4 regions of the Agrobacterium sp. 5Ca39 genome follow, and region 2 is predicted to be linked to each of the others. Evidence: predicted binding sites of a transcription regulator. Region 2 holds the regulator's gene; each other region holds the start of a gene.
The links. Region 2 encodes LexA, which represses DNA repair genes until DNA is damaged. Its sites were predicted from a motif close to TGTTCNNNNTGTGTTCNG; they were not measured.
Positions count from the first base shown of each region.

Region 1 (5,437 bases), 1.0 Mb from region 2:
AGGCCTCCAATATTTCACGGGGGTTTTCTCATATGTCGTTCAAAATGATGTTCGCGGCGGCCGCAACGATGGCTATCCGTACGGTGCCGATATTGCCGGCCTATCTGCGTCGGAAAAAAGACGATGCCGTGGTCAGCGCATCCTGCACCGATCTGCGGCTTCAGCCGGCGCCTATCAATGCTGAATGGATCATTGCCGGCAACCCGCAGGCACGTGCTGCGGATCATTCCCGAAGCGGCGACCGTGCCTCAAGCACTGCCATGTGGGATTGCACTGCAGGCGAATTCCGCTGGTTCTTCGGCTGGGATGAGACCGTCTATATTCTGGAAGGCGAGGTGCATGTGACGGCCGAGGACGGCTCGGTCAGCATCCTGCGGGTCGGTGACGTCGCTTATTTCAGGGCCGGAACATGGGCCACCTGGCGTGTTGATCATTATGTGCGCAAGGTTGCCTTCATGCGTCGTCCGTTCCCCAAGGCGCTGGCATTTGCCTATCGCGTCAAGAACAAGCTGTTCGCCGGTCGCTCCTACAAGCTGGCAGCCTGAGCCGTCGCCCATGCCGTTGGCGGGCGCGGGTGTGCCTTCGCCGTGGGAATTATGAAGGTTCAATAAAACTCACAGAAACCACGGCTCGCAGCAGTTGCGTTTGAATGGTCGCTGCCCTACATCTTTCAAGTTTTCTGAAGCATTTCCGGGTCTCTTCCGGTCCTGCAGGAACGATTGAAAGATGAGACACGGCATGGCGGATCGCAGGCGTCCGTATGCTGCGAGAGGAACATGCGCATGGCGAAGATCAAGAACGTCGCGATCCAGATGGATCATGTCTCCGGCATCAACATCGGCGGTGATTCCACCTTCGCCATGAGCCTTGAAGCGCAGGCGCGTGGATATCGGCTGTTCCATTACACGCCCGACCGCCTTTCCATGCGCGATGGCAAGATTTACGCGACCGTCGAGCAGATGGAGCTGCGCGACATCAAGGGTGACCATTTCTCGCTTTCCGAACCGGAGCGCGTTGATCTGTCCACGATGGATGTCATCCATCTGCGTCAGGATCCACCATTCGACATGGCCTATATCACCTCCACCCATCTGCTGGAGCGCATTCATCCGAGGACCCTGGTGGTCAATGATCCCGCCTGGGTGCGCAATTCGCCGGAGAAGATCTTCGTCACCGAATTCGCGGATCTCATGCCGAAGACGCTGATCACGAAGGATGTCGCGGAAATCGCGCGCTTCCGCAACGAAATGGGCGATATCATTCTCAAGCCGCTTTATGGCAACGGCGGTGCGGGCGTCTTCCATTCAGCGCGGGACGACCGCAATTTCTCCTCGCTGCTGGAAATGTTCGGTCAGATGTTCCGCGAACCTTACATTGCTCAGGAATATCTGCCCGACGTCCGCAAGGGCGATAAACGCATCCTGCTGGTGGATGGAGAGCCGGTGGGTGCGATCAACCGCGTTCCAGCGGAAAACGACGCCCGTTCCAACATGCACGCTGGCGGCCGGCCTGAGCCTACGGAACTGACCGCGCGCGAAAAGGAAATCTGCCGCCGTATCGGCCCCGCCCTGCGCGAGCGTGGTTTCCTGTTCGTTGGAATTGATGTCATTGGCGATTACCTCACCGAAATCAACGTCACCTCGCCGACCGGCATTCGAGAGGTGCGGAAATTCGGCGGCGCCGATGTGGCGAGCCTGCTGTGGGACGCCATCGAGAAAAAGCGCGAAGCTCAGGATTTTTGATAAGACATAAATCGCTCTCGGTTTGTTCCGGATATACAACTCGATACAACTAAAATACAGCGGATGCGATAAATTGTTCGCTGGATGTTCTTGTTTTATTCTTTGACCTGTGGCACGTTGCTTGGCAAGGGTCGTGGATGGGGCATAAGGCTCTGAAAGCGCGACGGTTTGCGGGGGCAGGCCATGGTGGCACGGGTCAATACGGTGGCATTTCAGGGCATAGAGGGTGTGCCTGTCGAGGTGCAGGTCATGGTCGCACCGGGAAGGGTCGGCATCCAGATTGTCGGTCTGCCGGATAAAGCCGTCGCCGAAAGCCGGGAGCGCGTGCAGGCGGCATTACATGCCTCAGGCTTGGCGCTGCCGGCAAAGAAGGTCACGGTCAATCTTGCCCCTGCCGATCTGCCGAAGGAAGGATCGCATTTCGATCTTCCCATTGCCCTTGGCCTCATGGCCGCCCTGGGAGCCATACCGGCCGAAGCGCTGGGGCGTTACGTGGTCCTTGGCGAACTCAATCTCGATGGTACTATCGGCTTGGTTGCGGGCGCGCTTCCGGCCGCGATCGGGGCCAATGCGCTTGGCAAGGGACTGATTTGCCCGGCTGATAGCGGCCCGGAGGCGGCATGGGCCGGAGCCGGGATCGATATTCTCGCCCCGCGCAGCCTGATTGCGCTCGCTAATCACTTTCGTGGCACGCAGATCCTCTCGCGCCCGACGCCCGCCATTCGCGCCAATCCGGTCAATCTGCCTGATTTAGCTGACATAAAGGGGCAGGAGAGCGCCCGGCGGGCGCTGGAGGTGGCAGCCGCCGGCGGCCATAATCTGCTGATGGTCGGCCCGCCCGGCTCGGGAAAATCCATGCTCGCCGCCCGCTTGCCTTCGATCCTGCCGCCGCTGGAGGCGGCAGAACTGCTGGAAGTGTCCATGGTCCATTCCATTGCCGGCCAATTGTCGGGTGGCAAGCTTTCGGATCGCAGGCCCTTCCGCACGCCGCATCATTCCGCCACCATGGCGGCCCTGATCGGCGGCGGGCTGCGGGCCAAACCGGGCGAGGCTTCGCTTGCTCACCATGGCGTTCTTTTTCTGGATGAATTCCCGGAATTTTCGCCGCAGGTGCTGGATGCCCTGCGTCAGCCGCTCGAAACCGGCGAATGCATTATTGCGCGTGCCAATCACCGTGTCAGCTATCCCGCGCAAATCCAGCTTGTCGCGGCAATGAATCCCTGCCGTTGCGGTATGGCGGGAGAGCCGGGTTTTACCTGTGCCAGAGGCCCACGTTGTGTGGCAGACTATCAGGCTCGCATTTCCGGCCCGCTGCTTGATCGCATCGACATCCGTATCGACGTTCCCGCCGTTTCCGCCGCCGATCTCATTCGGCCCGTGACGGCCGAACCGAGCGCCGTGGTTGCGGCGCGCGTCGCCGAAGCGCGCCTTGCCCAGCAGGAACGTTATGCGGCAGCGGGCTTCCCTGCCATCCGCACCAACGCCCGCTGCACGATAGCAATGATCGAAAAATACGCCGAACCGGACCAGTCCGGGCTGCAATTGCTCCGTGATGCGGCGGAGCGCATGAAGTTTTCCGCGCGCGGTTACCATCGCATTCTCAAGGTGGCCCGCACCCTGGCGGATCTGGATGGCAGGCAAACGGTTGGACGTATCCATATTGCCGAAGCAGTGTCCTATCGTATCGCCGGCGAAAGGCTAACCGCCGCGGCGTAAGACCAGCTAAGGGCACTTTGTCTGGGAAGGACGCTTATGCCTGCCGGTCAATCAGGCGGTTCCGGGAATGACGGGTAAAATGCTGTTTGGACAGCTCGGTAGGTGATGGGCCGAATGAGGGGGCCTTGAAACAGAAGTGCCGCCGGCAAACCGGCGGCACGTCAAATATTCGCTCTTCCGCAACCGGGTGCCGAGAAGGGGCTAGAGCCCAAGCCCTTCGAAAAGTGCTGTCGAAAGATAACGTTCCGCGAAGGAGGGAATGATGATGACAATGTTCTTGCCGGCATTTTCCTCACGCGCACCGACCTTGATTGCCGCCGCCAGCGCCGCACCCGAGGAGATGCCAACGGGCACGCCTTCCAGCCTCGCCGCCAGACGTGCGGTTTCGAAAGCCTCATCATTGGTGACGGTGACGATCTCGTCATAAATGCCGGTGTCGAGAATGGCGGGGGCAAAACCGGCGCCGATGCCCTGAATTTTGTGGGGGCCGGGGTTGCCACCGGAAAGAACGGGGCTGTCGGCGGGCTCCACCGCAATCACCTTCACCTCGGGCTTGCGGGATTTCAGAACCTGACCCGTGCCGGTGATCGTGCCGCCGGTGCCGATACCCGAGACCAGAATATCAACCGTGCCTTCGGTGTCGTTCCAGATTTCTTCAGCCGTCGTCTTGCGGTGGATCTCCGGATTGGCGGGGTTTTCAAACTGCTGCGGAATGATGGCGTCAGGCAGGGTTTCTGCCAGTTCCTGCGCTTTGGCGATGGCGCCCTTCATGCCCTTCGGGCCTTCGGTCAGCACCAGTTCCGCGCCCAAGAGAGCCAGCATTTTCCGACGCTCGACCGACATGGTTTCAGGCATGGTCAGGATCAGCTTGTAGCCTTTCGCGGCGGCAGCGAAGGCGAGCGCAATCCCCGTATTACCGGAGGTCGGTTCCACCAGCGTCGTCTTTCCGGGCGTAATCTTGCCCTGGGCTTCCAGAGCTTCAATCATGGCGACGCCGATGCGGTCCTTCACCGAAGCGATGGGATTGAAAAATTCGAGCTTGGCAAGAAGATTGGCCTTCACGCCTTTTTCCTTCGCCAGCTTGTCGAGCCGCACGATCGGTGTATCGCCGATTGTTTCCGTAATCGAGGAATAGACGCGTCCGCGTCCGGGCTTTCTGGCTTCCGGCATGATGCTCTCCTGTGTAAAGACCGCAAGATTTGAGCGGCAGAATAGGAGCAATAACCTCCGCAAGCTAGCGAACGTTCGTCCTAATATCCGTGAATTGCGGGAATAATTTCACGCCAGATCGCGGAAATGCACGAATTTGTTTTACGTGCTGCGGATGGCGATCATCGTCGCGGTTCCGGCCAGAATACCCGCCGCGGTGCGGTTGAGAATTGTCAGGGCGCTCGGTCTTTTCAGGAGGTTGCGCGCTTTGGCCGCAAGCAGGATGTAAGGCAGGAGAACCGCCATCAGCACGACAAAGGTGATGGCAAGAAGCGTCGCATATTCCGAAGGGCCGATCATGCGGATGTCGATCAGCGTCGGCACCAGCGCCACATAAAAAAGCATGGTTTTTGGATTGCCGAGGGTGATCAGCAGGCCGGACAGGAAGGACATGGACATGCTGGTGCTCTTCTTCGCCTTCAGGTCCTGCGGCAAGAGACCGGCGGTCCAGAGCTTCCAGGCGATATAGAGAAGATAGGCCGCACCTGCAAATTTCAGGACCATGAAGGCCTCCTGAAAGGTCTGCGCGACGAAGGCCAGCCCCAGGATCACAGCGGTCAGATAGATCATGTCGCCAAGCACCAGCCCGAGACCCATAAAAAAGGTTTCCCGAAAGCCCGAACCCAGCGCCCGCGCCACGATTGCCGTCATGCCGGGGCCGGGAATGGCGGCAGCGATGAAGAGGGCGGTGGCATAAGCGAATAGGGTGGTCAGCGTCATGATCGTGTTCCCTGAAAATCCGCCAGATCCATAGCGAAAATGCCGGGCAA
Region 1 is NZ_AP026436.1:2,808,256-2,813,692, forward strand. Features, by position in the region: gene ACZ47E_RS13755 (cupin domain-containing protein) at 33-545, shown strand; gene gshB (glutathione synthase) at 783-1,742, shown strand; gene ACZ47E_RS13765 (YifB family Mg chelatase-like AAA ATPase) at 1,926-3,458, shown strand; gene cysK (cysteine synthase A) at 3,660-4,628, opposite strand; gene ACZ47E_RS13775 (LysE family translocator) at 4,770-5,387, opposite strand.
Region 1: a site for LexA is predicted at 1,828-1,845, ahead of ACZ47E_RS13765 (YifB family Mg chelatase-like AAA ATPase). Genes of this name have one in related genera too.

Region 2 (5,437 bases):
TGGCTGACGGAAGAACGCGCATTCGGGCACGATTTTCTTTTCGTACCCGTTGTCATCGGTTGCGGAGCGATCCTCTGGTTTTCTCTCGACACCGCGCCTTCCTTGCCCCTTCTGATCGTCGCATTTTTAGTCGCGGCCCCACTGGCGCTTCTCAACCGATACCGCCTTGATACGGTGGGAAGGGCGTGCAGCCTTGTCGCCCTCTTGTTGCTCGGCATGCTTTTTGCCGAACTGGAAACCCGCCGTGCGGCGACCATCCTTCTGGACACGCCGGTCACCACCACCCTCACCGGCAAGGTGGTGCGCCGGGAGGTGGATGCGCGGGGCGACTGGCGGTATCTGGTGCAGCTCCACTCCACTGAAGCGCCGTCACTAACGCGTCTGCCGGGGAGGGTGTCGCTCCTTGCGCGCGGTGGCGGCGACGCCATGCCCATCGGCGCGACCATACGCGGCAAGGCACGGCTCTCTCCACCGTCCGGACCGGCTTTGCCGGGATTGAACGACTTTGCCTTTTCATCCTATTTCCGGGGCATCGGCGCGACAGGCTTTTTTTATCAGCCGCCCCAGGCGGTGGCGACGGCGGACCTTGGGGCCGAGGGTTGGCTGGAGATGGCCGACATGTGGCTTTATCGCCTGCGTGCCGCCGTCGCCGAGCGCATTCGCACGACGATCGGCGGCGATGCGGGTGCCTTCGCTGCATCCATCGTCACCGATGAGAGACAAGCCATATCGCCGGAAACCATGGAGGCGCTGCGGGTCTCGGGGCTGGCTCATATCGTTGCCATATCCGGGCTCAACATGGCCTTGGCATCAGGCATCTTCTTTGTCGGCATGAGGCTCGCATTCAGCCTTTTCCCAGCCTTTGCCCAGCGATGGCCGGTCAAGAAGATATCCGCCTTCGCAGCGCTCCTGATGACACTTTGCTACTATCTGATTTCCGGTTTCGCAGTTTCCGCCGAGCGGGCCTGGCTGATGATGTCCGTGATGCTGATTGCGGTGCTCTTCGATCAGCCCTCGCTCAGCCTGAGAAATGTTGCGCTCTCCGCCCTCGTGATACTGGCGCTGTCCCCGTCCGAAGTGATGGGTCCAAGCTTTCAGATGTCATTTGCCGCAACGATCGCGCTCGTTTCTGCCTATGCAGCCTGGAGCCGCTGGCGCATTGACCGCGAGCGTCTTTTTACCGGGCGAAAACCGGCTTGGGTGACGGTAGCGCAAACGGCAGGTGCCGTGATCGGCGGCGTTATCACAACGTCGCTGATCGGTGGGCTTTCGACAGCAATCTATTCTGCCGAACATTTCCAGCGTGTCACCACCTACGGACTTTTTGCCAATCTCGCCGCCACGCCGCTCATGTCGCTGATCGTCATGCCCTTCGGTCTGATTGCCATGCTGCTGATGCCGTTCGGGCTCGACGCGCCATTCCTGAAGGTCATGGGCCATGGCATGGCGCTGGTCATAGAGGTCGCGGACGAAGTCGCCTCCTGGGGTGGCAGCGCCGCGACCGGACGTCCGCATGGCTGGTTCATCGGCATCGCCTCGGCTGGCTTCCTGCTGCTGACCCTGCTGCGCAGCCGCCTTGCGCTTTTGGGCATTCCGCCTCTGCTGCTTGCCTTCGGCCTCTCGGCAGCGACATCTCAGCGCGATCTGCCCGATCTCCTCGTTTACGAAGACGGTTCTCTGGTCGCGCTTCTGGACGAGAACAAGGTTTATGCCACAAAAACCCGGCCGCATGGCTTCATCTATGACCAGTGGCAAAGGGCGCTGCTGCTTCCGGAGAAACCGCTCGCGCCCGTTATCCTCAGAAAAGACGTTCCAACCGCGTCCGGCATCGCACTCACCAAGAAATCAAAGCTCACGCGGGACGAAATAAAGGCTGTGGGACGAGACATGGCGGCTGCGTTGAAGGATGCAGCGCCTGGAATTTTTACATGCAAGTCAGGTCGCTGGTGCGTGGCGCGTGCGGAAAGCGGCGAATGGATCATCGTACTGGAAGACGGCCGCCTCGCCGGAAAGGCATGTGACATTGCCGACATCGTCATTGTTTCCCGCAGAACGTCGTTTGCACAGTGTCGCTCGGGCGCGTTACTCCTCAACCGCGACATATTGCGGCGCATCGGTTCCGTGGAGATAGACTTCGCGAGGAGCGATCAGCCCGGCGTTGTCGGTCGGCTACGGGCGTCAACCGCGGGCGCAAACCGCCCGTGGAGTGAACATCGATATTATGACTGGAAAACCGGGCGTTTCGACCGTGAATTGCCTGAAACGATCACCCGTCTGCTGGCGGCGTCGCAATGATCGCCACCGGCAAGGATCGTCAGGCCTTTGCGCGTAGATCCATCGTCAATTCGCCGATTCCGGCGATCTCCTCTTCATGTGCCGCGTCACGCCAGGTCTCCTTCAGTCCCGCCTCATACCATTCGCGCATGGAAGGCAGAGCGAGCAGTCGCTCACAATAGGCTTTTGCCGCAGGAGAAAGGTCTGCGCCATACGTCTGGAAACGGAGTGCCACAGGGCAGTAGAAGGCATCCACCGCCGTGAACTTCTGACCGGCGAGATAGGGACCGCCGAAATTCGACAGGCCCTCGCTCCACAACGCATCGACACGCTTTATATCCGCCGCAAGCCCGGCATCGCTGACGTTCGGTCTGACACGAACGCCAACGGACATGGGGTAGAGATTGCGAAGGGACGAAAATCCCGCATGCATTTCGCTTGCTGCCGACCGCGACCAGGCTCTCGCATGCTTGTCGCTTGCCCATACCCCTTGATGACGTTCGGCAAGATATTCGGCGATCGAGAGTGACTCCCAAATCGTCACGCCATCATCGACGAGGCAAGGCACCTTGCCAGTTGGGGAAAAGGTGGAGAATGACACGCCTTCACCAAACGGGACGAGTTTCTCCTCGAAGGCGATACCGAGCGTGCGCATCAGGACCCATGGCCTCAGCGACCAGGAGGAGTAATTCTTGTTGGCGATATAAAGATCGTACATTGCGGGTCTCCTGATTGTGAAGCGGGTTTTTATACCAGCGGCCCGGCCCGGAATATCGCAAAGAATCCATCGCTCCCATAACGCCAATTGATGGGTGGGGCGCCATCCCTGCCGACGTCCTCTGGCAAAGCCGCCTTCGCCGCCATTAAAAAGAAAAGGCGCATCACTCGAGTGGAATGACGCGCCGTTCATCTTGAAGGCCTGATTTATCGCTCATCGACCGCTCCGGCCTTATCCGGACCGGCAGCAGCATCAATGATACCGGCGGATCAGCCCTACCAGCTTGCCCTGGATTTTAACCCGATCAGGTCCGAAAATGCGGGTCTCATAGGCAGGGTTTGCTGCTTCAAGTGCGATCGAAGCGCCTTTGCGACGGAAGCGCTTCAGCGTCGCTTCCTCGTCATCCACCAGCGCCACGATGATATCGCCGGGATTGGCGGTGTTACCGTTGCGAATGATGACGGTATCGCCATCGAAGATGCCGGCCTCGATCATCGAATCGCCCTTGACCTCGAGCGCGTAATGTTCGCCCGAGCCAAGCATGTCCACCGGAACCGCCACGTCATGCGTATTGTTCTGAATGGCTGAGATCGGCACACCGGCAGCGATCCGGCCCATGACGGGCACGGTTGCCACGCCTGCTATATCGTTCGCAGGCGCCTTTGGGGCAGGGGCGGGCTCTGGCATCTTGGGCTTGCCGAGGCTGCCTTCAATAACGCTCGGCGAGAAGCCCCGTTGCGGCCTCGCACCGGGCACATAGGCCTCCGGCAGCTTGATCACTTCAAGCGCTCGCGCCCTGTTAGGTAGCCGGCGAATGAACCCTCGCTCTTCCAGAGCGGTGATCAGCCGGTGGATGCCGGATTTGGAGGCAAGATCGAGTGCGTCCTTCATTTCATCGAAGGAGGGCGGCACGCCGGACTCTTTCATTCTTTCATGAATGAAGAGAAGCAATTCCTGCTGTTTGCGCGTGAGCATGAGGAAAACACCCTTGAGAATCGTCGTTGAAGTCGCGAAACAAATACAGAACGAACACTATATGTTCCATATGTGTTCCGCAATCCCCTAAAATTTCGTGAAGGATGCGTCTCTGATCGTGATTTGATCTTAGGGACAACGCCGAAGCGGGAAACGATGACTGACGGGCGGGATGCCGTCGCTTTCTTGAACTCCAGCCTTTGCCGATACCGGAATCGACGCGCAGGCCGGTCATTTGCATTCCCGGCGCTCTTCGTGCTTTTGTCAGCTTCAATACCCGGCATCTGCGCCGGGCGCGTCAAAAAGGCAAGATTTATGGCTGACAGGCATCGCGTCGATCATCTCGTTCTGCCCGCTCGGGACCTTGCGGTAGCGGCCGCGCGGCTCAAGGTCCTTGGCTTTACGGTCGCGCCACAGGCTCTCCATCCGTTCGGCACGGAGAATGCCTGTGTGTTCTTCAGGGATGGCACCTATCTGGAGCCTCTGACAATTGCTGACCGGGTCAGCTATATCGCGTCGGTCGAGAGAGGCGATGTTTTCACCGGCAGGGATCAGGCATTCCGGCGATCGTACGGACAGGAAGGTTTTTCTGCCCTTGTGGCCTCCACTGCTGACGCTCGTGCCGATCACCGGAGATTCGTGGCGTCCGGCGTATCGGCCGGCGAGGTCTTCGAATTTTCGCGGCCCATGCAAATGCCGGACGGATCGTCAGGCGAGGCGGCGTTCCGGCTTGCTTTCGCGGCAAGCGGATCGGCTGCGGATTTCTTCCTCTTCAGTTGTCAACGCCTGCAGGCACTGCCGGGGGACCGTGCTGCACTGGAACGTCACCAGAACGGAGTTCTGGGCCTTCGCGAGATCGTGCTGTGTTCCGGTACGCGGAGTGACACCCACTTGATAGAAACGGTTTTCGGCTGCAACGGCGTTGTGTCTCCGGATGGTGATGTCGTTTTCGAAACCGGCAATGCAAGGGTGAGGCTGAGTGAAAGACCCGCCCTTTCTGGCGTCGACCCGAAGGCTGCGGGAAAAAACGGTGAGGGCCTGCGCGGCATGGGCGTCGTCTTTTCCGTTGACGATCTTGCCGTGACAGCGACGGTACTTGCTGCTAATGGCGTGTCCAGCGCAGAAGCGGGCGGCCGTCTGGTGGTGCCCGCAGCACCCGGACAGGGCGTCGATTTCGCCTTCGAGGAAAAAAGATGAGCGTCACGAACAATCTCAAAGTCACCGCCGGCCAGGGCGCCAGCAAGGTTTCCTTTTGCAATAGCGAGCGTTTTTCACTGATCGCCGGCCCCTGCCAGATGGAAAGCCGGGAGCACGCCTTCATGATTGCGGGTGTCTTGAAGGAGCTTTGTGACGGGCTCGGAATCGGCCTCGTTTACAAGTCATCCTTCGACAAGGCGAACCGCACCTCGCTTTCCGGCAAGCGTGGCATCGGTCTGGACAGTGCCATGCAGGTCTTTGCCGATCTCAAGA
Region 2 is NZ_AP026436.1:1,027,784-1,033,220, forward strand. Features, by position in the region: gene ACZ47E_RS05030 (ComEC/Rec2 family competence protein) at 1-2,295, shown strand, start outside; gene ACZ47E_RS05035 (glutathione S-transferase family protein) at 2,315-2,992, opposite strand; gene lexA (transcriptional repressor LexA) at 3,245-3,967, opposite strand; gene ACZ47E_RS05045 (VOC family protein) at 4,283-5,164, shown strand; gene kdsA (3-deoxy-8-phosphooctulonate synthase) at 5,161-5,437, shown strand, end outside.

Region 3 (5,437 bases), 1.1 Mb from region 2:
GGCCGAAGCGGCCAAGATTGCCGCCGATGGCAAGGGTGCTCCGAACTTCCTCGCGCAGGGCACGCTCTACCCCGACGTCATCGAAAGTGTCTCCTTCTCCGGCGGCCCTTCGGTGACCATCAAGAGCCACCACAATGTCGGCGGTCTTCCCGAGCGCATGAACATGCAGCTCGTCGAGCCGCTGCGTGAACTCTTCAAGGATGAAGTGCGCGCTCTTGGCCGCGAACTCGGCCTGCCGGAAAGCTTCATCGGCCGCCATCCCTTCCCCGGTCCGGGTCTTGCGATCCGATGCCCCGGTGCGATTACCCGTGAAAAGCTCGATATCCTGCGTAAAGCGGATGCGATCTATCTCGACGAGATCCGCAAGGCCGGTCTTTACGACACCATCTGGCAGGCTTTCGCCGTGCTGCTGCCGGTCCAGACTGTTGGCGTCATGGGCGACTACCGAACCTATGACTTCGTCTGTGCGCTGCGCGCGGTGACCTCGGTGGACGGCATGACTGCGGATTTCTATCCCTACGACATGAACTTCCTCGGCCGTGCGGCAACCCGCATCATCAACGAAGTGCGCGGCATCAACCGTGTCGTCTACGATGTCACGAGCAAGCCGCCCGGCACGATCGAGTGGGAATAGGACCATACTCGATACGGTGAGGTTGCTGCCGCAACGCCACCGTATCTAAGGAAGAAAGACGACGCCGCGACTAGTTCGCGGCGTTTTTGTTTTGTCGGATGAGATAGATCATCTGGGCAGTCAGGCCGACCACGAGGATCGCCAGCAATCCTGCCTGGGCGCCGAGAAGCAGCGGCGATTTCAGGTCTGTCACTATCGGATGACCGTCGGGAACACGGCGCAGAATTTCACTCACCGTCGGGACCATCAACAGAAATGCGGTAATGCTGAGACAGATGGTTTCAATATATCTGGCGATACGCGTTGAACCCAGAACGCGTTCGATACCGTAGCCTGCAAGCAGGAACAGGATGGTCAGGACGCCAACGACGTAGCTGATTGGCTGATGCGCCACAAGAAAGACAGTTGCAGCGCCAATCAGCATGGACACAAAGTAGATTGCCCCGGGCGTGGATCGGGGGACGATGCGACCGTAACGGGTAAACATGAAAATGGCCGCTGGAATGGCCGGCAGGCTGCCGAGCGTGTGGATCCAGCCAAGCGAAGAAATACCGAACATGCGAAATTGCCTTTCTCTTCCTGAAAGATGGGGTGGTCCGGAACGCAAATTGTCGCCGGCATGTCTGCCAGAGCAGCGTCATTAGTTGATCGGTCGGTCTCGTTTGGGTCATGCGTCGACGCCCCTCGCAAGATGCAGTTCAAGCGGTGATGCGCTCCAGCATCGGGCGGGTTATGGCGCCAAAGCTTGCGGCATCGCCATGTGCGCGCGCTGAGAGCATTGCGCCGTGCACGGTGGCCATGAACATCTCAGAATTGACCCGCGCTGTGCCGGTTAGTGCAAGGCGCCCCTGGGAAGCGCCGCGCTCCAGCACGGCTGTAAGCCAGTCCGAGAGACTCCGAAAATGCGCACGCACCTCGAGAACGACCGCTTCGGGAAGAATCGGTATTTCGCCGGCAAGCAGCGCACAGACGCAGAAGGGGTGGGTTGCATCGGCGATGCAGCGCTCCCAATAGCCGATATAGGCGCGAAGCTGCTCCAGCGGATCTGGAATGTGCTGCTCCAGCGCGGCGATACCGGCTTCGGCCTCGTGCCTGTACTGTGACACCAGTTTCGCGACCAAGTCCGCCTTGCTTGGAAAATGGTGATGGATACTCGCGTTGCGAATGCCGACTACATGGGAAATATCGGCATAGCTAAAACTATTATAGCCCCCTCTCACAATCAGGGTCCGGGCGCACTGGAGAATGTCATCGGCTTTGGTTTTAGAGCTTTTCATGCTTTTGCCTACCAACTAGTAGGTAGAATGTCAAACACGTTCTTCGCAGTGAATAAGCGCCGGCGATGGGATCCGGACGAGGATCGACCCCGACGATCACAGGCGGAGAACCATGAAATAAAGGCATGCCCTCAGCCATTGCCCCGTCATTGCCTGGCCCCCATCGACATGCCACTCGCATTGGCTTCTCGGTTGGCCCTGCTTCCCGCCACCTTCGCTAGCGGATTGCTGGTCCTGCGGACCAGCTGAGATCGTCTGTCCCAGACCGAGTTGCCGGGTTATACGGATTGCGTTCGCGAAAGGCCGTATCGGATATTGCCCCGCATATGATGAAGTTTTGTTCGCTTTTTGTTCTTCCAATTTTCCTCGGCGATGATAATATTGCGGCCTTGAGCAAAGGCCGTGGAGCATCGTCGTGGGTTTCGAGTTGACGGATAATGGAGGGTCAGGGCAGCTTTTCCTCGAAGGCTTCGATCTGGAGAAGCAGCGACGGGTCAATCCGCGATTTGGCAACAAGGTCTTAATCGTGCTGAAGCCGCCCGTGGCCTTGGCGGAGAGAATTTTCACCGATGCATCGTGCCATGCCGCCGGGCGGACGAAGAGGGCGGCCCATCCAGCCGAGCTTCTGCATATCACCCTCCTTTGCGTCGGGTGTTTCGACACCGTGCCTCGCGGTTTCGCAAACCGGCTGAAGGCGGCACTGGGGGAAATAAGGGCGCGTCCCGTTCCGATTACGTTCGATGGCAGCTCGCTTTTCGGTAATCGCAGCTGTCTGGCGCTAAGCAGCCGCCGCGAGATGCTGGAGCTCAGAGCATTGGCGAAGATGGTGCAGCGCGCGCTTTGGCGGGCCAATCTGCCCTTTGTTGCCGCATCGTCGTTCACGCCGCATCTCACCGTGGTCTATGGCTGCGGGAAAATCGACATCATGCCTGTTGAAAAACCATATAGCTGGCTGGCGGGCAGCTTCGAACTCATCTTCAGCCATAATGGAGAGACGCGGCACGAATCTCTCGGGCGCTTCCCGCTTTCGGCGAAAGCGGACCGCTATGAGCAGCCGGAAAGTCAATTATATCTGCCGGAAAAAATATTCAGGCCGCAGAAGCGGTCGGCGCACAAGATGGCGGCACGATAACGCTTACGTGAAAAAGCACGGCATACATGCCTAGCATTAGCTGCCAAACTGCTGTTAGACGCAGAGGATGCGCCAACAAAAGCGCAGTTTGTAGCGCCCGCCGAGAACCAGGTGTTCCGGAATCCGGCGCGAGCGAGGCGGTGCCGCCTCGCCGGGAACGATAACCAGCTTAGAGCTGAACCTTGTCGAAAGCCTTGCCATCGATGCCGAGGGCTTCGAGATCGGCACGGGCGGGCTTGCGATGCGCGCGAACAGCGGCCGAAACCGAGAGCGCTGCACCGAGAACGGCGAAAGTTTCACCGAAGAAGTTACGCGATGTCTTTGCAACCTGACGCATTTTTCTCTCCATCTTTGATGCCCAGATAATGGGCATTTCCGCGCCGTTCTACAACTCATGATGTAGCAGGTAAGCCATGCAGCTTTGCTCGCGCTCGTTCGGATATCAGCCATTGCGATTTCGCATGGCTCAGGCTTGGCGTCTTCAAAAGGACGCAGGGCGCCTCAGCCGGCGGGTTGAATAAGGCGGATATTTTGTTATGCCGGAAAGCTTGAACACAAAGAGGCTGGCAGCATGACGATCATCATTTACGGCATCAAGAACTGCGACACGATGAAGAAGGCCAGAAGCTGGCTGGAAACCCATGGCGTCGACTATTCTTTCCATGACTACAAGGCCTCGGGCATTGACCGCGCCCATCTGGAGACATGGTGCGATGCCGCGGGCTGGGAAACGGTTCTCAACCGCGCCGGTACGACCTTCAAAAAACTCGATGACGGCCAGAAGGCTGGCCTGAGCCGCGAGAAGGCCATTGCACTGATGCTGGAGCAGCCCTCCATGATCAAGCGTCCGGTGCTGGAGGCGAAGGGCAAGATAACCGTCGGTTTCAAGCCTGAAACCTACCAGACTCTTTTTGCGTGACTGCAATCTGCCATGTCCAAAACAACCCGCGCCACCCAGATGCTGAACAAGGCGGGCGTCGCCTTCACCGCCGTTACCTATGATTACGACCCGAATGCAGACCGCATTGGCCTGCAGGCGGCCGAGGCGATCGGCGAGCCACCGCATCTGGTGCTGAAAACGCTGATGGCGGAGCTGGACGGCAAGCCGGTCTGTGTCGTCGTCCCTTCGGATCGTGAGGTCAGCATGAAGAGGCTTGCGGCCGCTTTCGGAGGCAAATCCGCCAGCATGATGAAACCTGCCGATGCCGAGCGTGCCACCGGTTACCATGTTGGCGGCATCAGCCCTTTCGGGCAGAAGAAACAGGTGCCTACGGCCATCGAGGCCAAAGCGATGACGCATGATTATGTCTACATGAATGGTGGGCAGCGCGGCTTGCAGGTGAGGCTTTCCCCCCGAGATGCCCAAACGGCACTGAAGGCCATTGCCGCACCGCTGGTCGCCGATTGAGGCGCAGGGGCGCGCCTGAAAGCGTTTGGCTTTCAGGAGGAATGGGCTATGGTCGGCGCCTCCGATTGAAATAGACGAAGGCAGATCATGACTGTTTCCCCCATCGATCCCGTCAAACTCGAAAAACTGGCCGAAGTCGCCATCAAGGTCGGTCTGCAATTGCAGAAGGATCAGGATCTGGTGATTACCGCGCCGCTGGCAGCGCTGCCGCTGGTGCGATTGCTGACAAAACATGCCTATATGGCGGGCGGCGGACTGGTTACCACCTTTTACTCCGACGAAGAAACCACGCTTGCCCGCTATCGCCATGCGAGCGACGCCAATTTCGACCGGGCTTCCGGCTGGCTTTATGATGGCATGGCAAAGGCCTATTCGAACGGCGCGGCGCGGCTGGCAATTGCCGGCGATAACCCCATGCTGCTGGCCGAACAGGACCCCGCCAAGGTTGCCCGCGCCAATAAAGCTAACTCCACCGCCTATAAGCCGGCGCTGGAGAAGATTTCCAACTTCGACATCAACTGGAACATCATCTCCTATCCGAACCCCTCCTGGGCAAAGCAGGTGTTTCCCGACGTGACGGAAGACGAAGCGGTCCGCAGGCTTGCCGACGCCATCTTCGCTGCCTCGCGGGTGGATCTGGCTGATCCGGTCGCCGCATGGGCTGAGCACAATGCCAACCTTGCCAAGCGCTCGGCGTGGCTGAATGGCGAACGTTTCGCTTCACTGCATTTCACCGGCCCTGGCACGGATGTGAAGATCGGCCTGGCGGACGGCCACGAATGGCATGGCGGCGCCTCCACCGCCAAGAATGGGGTCACCTGCAACCCCAATATCCCGACCGAAGAAGTGTTCACGACACCGCACGCGTTGCGGGTCGACGGTTACGTCTCCAGCACCAAGCCCCTGTCGCATCAGGGAACGCTGATCGACGATATCCAGGTAAAGTTCGAGGGTGGACGTATCGTCGAAGCCAAGGCTTCGAAGGG
Region 3 is NZ_AP026436.1:2,776,997-2,782,433, reverse strand. Features, by position in the region: gene guaA (glutamine-hydrolyzing GMP synthase) at 1-634, shown strand, start outside; gene ACZ47E_RS13615 (hypothetical protein) at 705-1,193, opposite strand; gene ACZ47E_RS13610 (TetR/AcrR family transcriptional regulator) at 1,333-1,911, opposite strand; gene ACZ47E_RS13605 (2'-5' RNA ligase family protein) at 2,327-3,043, shown strand; gene ACZ47E_RS13600 (hypothetical protein) at 3,213-3,380, opposite strand; gene ACZ47E_RS13595 (ArsC family reductase) at 3,615-3,962, shown strand; gene ybaK (Cys-tRNA(Pro) deacylase) at 3,975-4,451, shown strand; gene ACZ47E_RS13585 (aminopeptidase) at 4,539-5,437, shown strand, end outside.
Region 3: a site for LexA is predicted at 2,250-2,267, ahead of ACZ47E_RS13605 (2'-5' RNA ligase family protein). Genes of this name have one in related genera too.

Region 4 (5,437 bases), 650 kb from region 2:
AAAAACGTCCTCATGCTCGGCGCGCGCTCGGAGGAGATGCGCAGGATCATCAAGGCGATATAGCAGCGACAAAGCCCCCAGGGACTTCATCTTTCTTTCTTAGGCATGTCGTTGTCCCGAAACCGACGACCAGTTTCGGACAATGTGCATTAGCGCTTTCCATTCTGCCCGGAAATACGCTATTGACCGCCCTGAAAGGCAGCATCATGGCGCGTCATATCCATATTGAAAACGAGCGGGAAACCGCCCTTCAAGCAGCCGTCACGGAGCTTGCCGCCGGCCAGCCGATCGCCCTGCCGACGGAAACCGTTTACGGCCTTGCCGCCGATGCCACCAACCCTGCAGCCATTGCCCGTATCTACGAGACCAAAGGCCGGCCGCAGTTCAACCCGTTGATCTGCCACATGGCAGATATCGCCATGGCGGAACGTTACGCCATCTTCGATCCCATATCGCTTGATCTTGCAGAGGCCTTCTGGCCCGGCCCGCTGACACTGGTGCTGCCGTTGAAACCGGCAAACGATATTCATGCGCTGGCGACGGCCGGGCTCGATACGGTCGGCATTCGCGTACCGCAAGGTTTTGCCGGCGATCTTATCCGCCGGTTCGGCAAACCGCTCGCAGCCCCCAGCGCCAATAGTTCCGGCAAGATCAGCCCGACAAGCGCCGCCCATGTGGAGGCCGATCTCGGTCAGAAAATCAACCTCATTCTCGATGGCGGGGCGGCTTCGGTCGGCGTCGAATCCACCATCGTCAAGGTGGAAGAAGATGGAAGAGTGCGTCTGCTTCGTCCTGGCGGCGTCGTCACGGCCGAAATAGAGCGTGTTGCGGGCAAGCGGCTTGAACGTTCTGAAAAAGCGTCGGCGGCCATCGAGGCGCCAGGCATGCTCGCTTCGCATTATGCCCCCGGCGCCACCGTGCGCCTCAACGCCACATCGGTTTCGCCTGGCGAAGCGTTGATCCGGTTCGAAGGTATCCCGGTTTCGGGTGAAGAGACCGCCCGCGCCGTTTTCGATCTCAGCCCCTCCGGCGATCTTTCCGAGGCCGCCGCCAACCTGTTCGATTACCTCAAGGCCGCCGATGCAAGCGGCGCAGACAGCATCGCCATCACCAGCATTCCCACTCACGGTCTTGGAGAGGCGATCAATGACCGCCTTTCCCGCGCCGCCGCACCGCGGAGCTGAGGCCCGCCGACCATTCGCCCACCGTTTCAAATGACAGAGAGACGCCCGATGACAACCGTCCCCTCCTCCGACATCCTCGACCGCTTTACCGCCATTGTCGGAGACAGGAATGCGGTGCGCGATGCGGCAGAGATGGCGCCGCGGCTGGTGGAAAATCGCGGGCTTTATCGTGGCGCTTCGCCGTTGCTCCTCAAACCCGGATCGGCCGAGGAAGTATCGGCCATCCTGCAGTTCGCCAGCGAGACGGGTACCCCAATCGTGCCGCAGACGGGCAATACCGGCCTTGTCGGCGGGCAAACGCCGCGCGCCGGGGGAACTGACATCATTCTTTCGCTGGAGCGCATGAACCGCATTCGCGATATCGATCCCGTCGCCAATATCATCGTTGCCGATGCCGGCTGCATTCTCGATGACATCCATAAAGCTGCCGATTCGGTTGAACGCATGTTTCCGCTGTCGCTCGGCTCTCAGGGGTCCTGCCGTATCGGCGGCAATCTCGCCACCAATGCCGGCGGTACCGCAGTGCTTGCTTATGGCAATATGCGCCAGCTCTGCCTCGGGCTCGAAGTGGTGTTGCCGACAGGCGAGATCTGGAACGGGCTGCGCCGGCTGAAAAAGGACAATACCGGTTACGATCTGCGTGATCTCTTCATCGGCTCCGAAGGTACGCTCGGCATCATCACCGGCGCGGTGCTGAAGCTCTTCCCCAAGCCACTCGGCCATCAGGTGGCCTTCGCCGGGCTGACCTCCACCGAAGATGCGCTGAAGCTGTTCGAGATGGCGTCAAACCTCTGCGGCACGGCGCTGACCGGCTTCGAGCTCATGCCACGGATTGGCGTGGAGTTTACCGCCAGACATATTCCCGGCGTGCGCGATCCCCTGGAACAGCCCCATGACTGGTACGCACTCATCGACATCTCCACCTCCGATTCGGCCGAGACGGCGGATACGATGATGCAATTGCTGCTGGAGCGTGGTTTTGAGGCCGGGCTGGTCGAGGATGCCGTGATCGCCGCCTCCGAAGCCCAGCGTCAGGCACTGTGGCACATGCGCGAGAGCATGTCGGATGCGCAGAAGCCGGAGGGCGGCTCCATCAAGCACGATGTCTCCGTCCCGGTTTCCAGAATACCGGAGTTCATGGCGACGGCGGAAAAGGCGGTTCTTGCTGCTATCCCGGGCGCCCGTGTCTGCGCCTTCGGCCATCTGGGCGACGGCAACATCCATTACAATATTTCCCAACCGGTGGGGGCGGACAAGGCGCAATTCCTCGCCCGCTGGCGGGACATGAACGAAATCGTGCACGGCATCGTGCTGTCGCTGGGCGGTTCGATTTCCGCCGAACACGGCATTGGCCAGTTAAAGCGCGACGAACTGGCCGCCATCCGGCCCGGCATCGAAATGGAGCTGATGCGGCGCATCAAGCACGCATTCGATCCCGCCGGAATCATGAACCCCGGCAAGGTGCTCGCGGAATAACCCTTCCCGCCTCAGGCCGAAGCCCGCAATGCCCAGGCGGGCACCATTTCCGCATTCAGCCGGCGCGGCTTCTGCGCGCCGACAAATTGCGTCAGGCTCATGCCCGATTTCGCAATCGACATCGCGTGCTTCTTCGGCAGGAGATAACCATGCTCCAGCGGCGGGGTGCGGCGCAGGACACGGCTGAAAACATTCCGCCGGTGATAACGTGATGGGGAAAAGCGCGCTGGCTGTTCGCAGATCGCGACATATTCCAGGATTTCATCGATCCAGCCTGCCTGCGGGCGTGCGCCCGGCTCGATCAGCAGCAACCAGCCGCCACGCGCGGACTTGACGATATCCTCCAGTTCCCATTGCCCATAAAAACGGCAGCCGGCCGCATCGGCCACACGCGACGATCCATCGCGCGAACCGTGATCCAGAATCACAACATCGCTTACAAGCCCTTCCACGGCACCGGTGACAAGCGCAGACAGCGTATGCGCCAGTTCCGGCTCCTGATCCCGGCATTCCATTATGACTGTCAACATGTGCATAGCTCTAACGCATCGCACAATAAATTGCCACCATGCTCGTCGCGGTAAAATCCGCGGGGGTTGATGTCGCTCTCCGCGATCTCAGGTGCCGGCGTGCCCGTCCTGGCGCTGGCCCCGGCAGTACAAAAGCAGCCAAATTTACAATTTTGTTCTTGTATTGTTCTCATTCGTGATGTAGGAATTTAATCATTCGAGGGGCGATGAGGCCTCTCCGGATGGAAACGGTTTAGGGCGTTCAGCGTGCCTCGAAAGGCGTGCGACGTCTTGGGAGCATCCAGATGAGAAATCATTCGCTTTCGGGGCAGGCTGCCTTCCAGCCGAGCCATATGCCTGACATTGCCAATGCGCTGGCCGATGCATCCGGCCTGCGCATCGAGATTGACCGTCGCCGCGGCCGTGGTGCGGGGCTCAATCCAGATGGACGTTTCGAAGCCTTGCAGCGTGAGGTCTTCGACGATGGCTGGCAGACGCTGGAAGAGATGCCGGAATTCCGCACCGAGGTGCAGGTGGAAAAGCCACGCAGCATCATCACCCGCAATGAATCGCCCGATATCCCCTTCGATCGTTCCATCAATCCATACAGGGGCTGCGAACATGGCTGCATTTACTGTTTTGCCAGACCCACTCACAGCTACATGGGCCTTTCGGCCGGACTTGATTTCGAGGCCAAGCTGTTTGCCAAGCCTGATGCGGCCAAACTTCTGGAACGGGAACTGGCGAAACCCGGCTACAAGGCGCGGGTAATCGCCATCGGCACCAATACCGACCCTTACCAGCCGATTGAGCGCGAATGGCGCATCATGCGGCAGATACTGGAAGTGCTGGCCAAGGCTGATCATCCCGTCGCCATCGTCACCAAATCGGCGCTGATCAAGCGGGATATTGATATTCTCGCGCCAATGGCAAAAAAGGGGCTCGTCAAGGTCGGCATTTCCGTCACGTCGCTGGATCGCAAGCTTTCGCGCACGATGGAGCCGCGCGCCGCCACGCCGGAGAAGCGGCTGGAGGCCGTCAAGGCGCTGACGGATGCCGGAATTCCGGTGGCGGTGATGATGGCACCCGTCATCCCGGCGCTTAACGATCATGAAATCGAGCGCATTCTTGAGGCCGGCAAGGCTGCTGGCGCGACCGAGGCTTCCTATGTGCTTTTGCGGCTGCCGCTGGAGGTAAGCCCGCTGTTCCGTGACTGGCTGCTGCGCAACTATCCGGACCGTTACCGTCATGTCATGTCGCTGGTGCGCTCCATGCGCGACGGCAAGGATTATGACGCGGAGTTCGGCAAGCGCATGAAGGGTGATGGCCCTTATGCCTGGCAGATCGGCAGGCGATTCGAGATGGCGACCAAAAGACTTGGTCTCATCCGCCGCGGCATCAACCTGCGTGACGACCTGTTCGTGCCTCCGGGCGGTGCCGGGGTGCAATTGTCTCTGCTTTGAGAGCCGCATGGTGAAAGTGACTGAAGGTAACGAATGCCCGTGATGAACCAGACGCTACCCTCGGGCTCGCCCTTGGAACGTGAACCGAGCGCGACAGGATCTCGGGTCAAGCCCGAGAGGACATCGAGCATGGGGGGATGACGCGCCGACAATACGAGGTGCTGTGAGCTTTTAATAAACGGAATTCAAAATGACAGGAGCAACCGTCTCATCGTGTTGCTCTCGACGAAATGCCCGGCTGGTTTTCCCTGGCCCGCCGGACATCGCCCCTGGAACCGCCGCCTCGCGTGCGATCGTTTTTCCTCCGCCGCCCTGCTGGAGGATAAAAGGTCATGACGACCTTGGGCACGGTGAGCCACGCCCCTTGACCCCGGCTCATCGTGCCTGTCATCGCCCGCTTCCGGGGGCTTGCAGGAGATCGGGTGTGTGTGCCAGTTTCGCCGCATGAAACGCACGGCCACACCCGATTCTCATGCCCTTTTTGATCTTGCCGATACCGGCCCGGATTTCTCGTTCGAACTGGAAGCGCGAAAGAAGGGCCTCTGGCCGGTCGCCGGCACGGACGAGGCAGGGCGTGGCCCGCTCGCCGGCCCTGTGGTTGCGGCCGCCGTCATTCTCGATCCGGACAATATTCCTGACGGAATGGATGATTCCAAGAAACTGACGAAGCAAAAGCGCGAGAGCCTGTTCGTCCAGATCATGGAAACCTCGATCGTATCGGTCGCCTCCTCCGGCCCGGGCCTGATCGACACGATGAATATCCTGCGCGCCAGCCTCGACGCCATGCGCCGCGCAGTCCTCGGAC
Region 4 is NZ_AP026436.1:374,910-380,346, reverse strand. Features, by position in the region: gene ACZ47E_RS01780 (DUF6656 family protein) at 1-63, shown strand, start outside; gene ACZ47E_RS01775 (L-threonylcarbamoyladenylate synthase) at 207-1,184, shown strand; gene ACZ47E_RS01770 (FAD-binding oxidoreductase) at 1,233-2,660, shown strand; gene ACZ47E_RS01765 (hypothetical protein) at 2,672-3,190, opposite strand; gene ACZ47E_RS01760 (PA0069 family radical SAM protein) at 3,475-4,632, shown strand; gene ACZ47E_RS01755 (ribonuclease HII) at 5,077-5,437, shown strand, end outside.
Region 4: a site for LexA is predicted at 3,344-3,361, ahead of ACZ47E_RS01760 (PA0069 family radical SAM protein). Genes of this name have one in related genera too.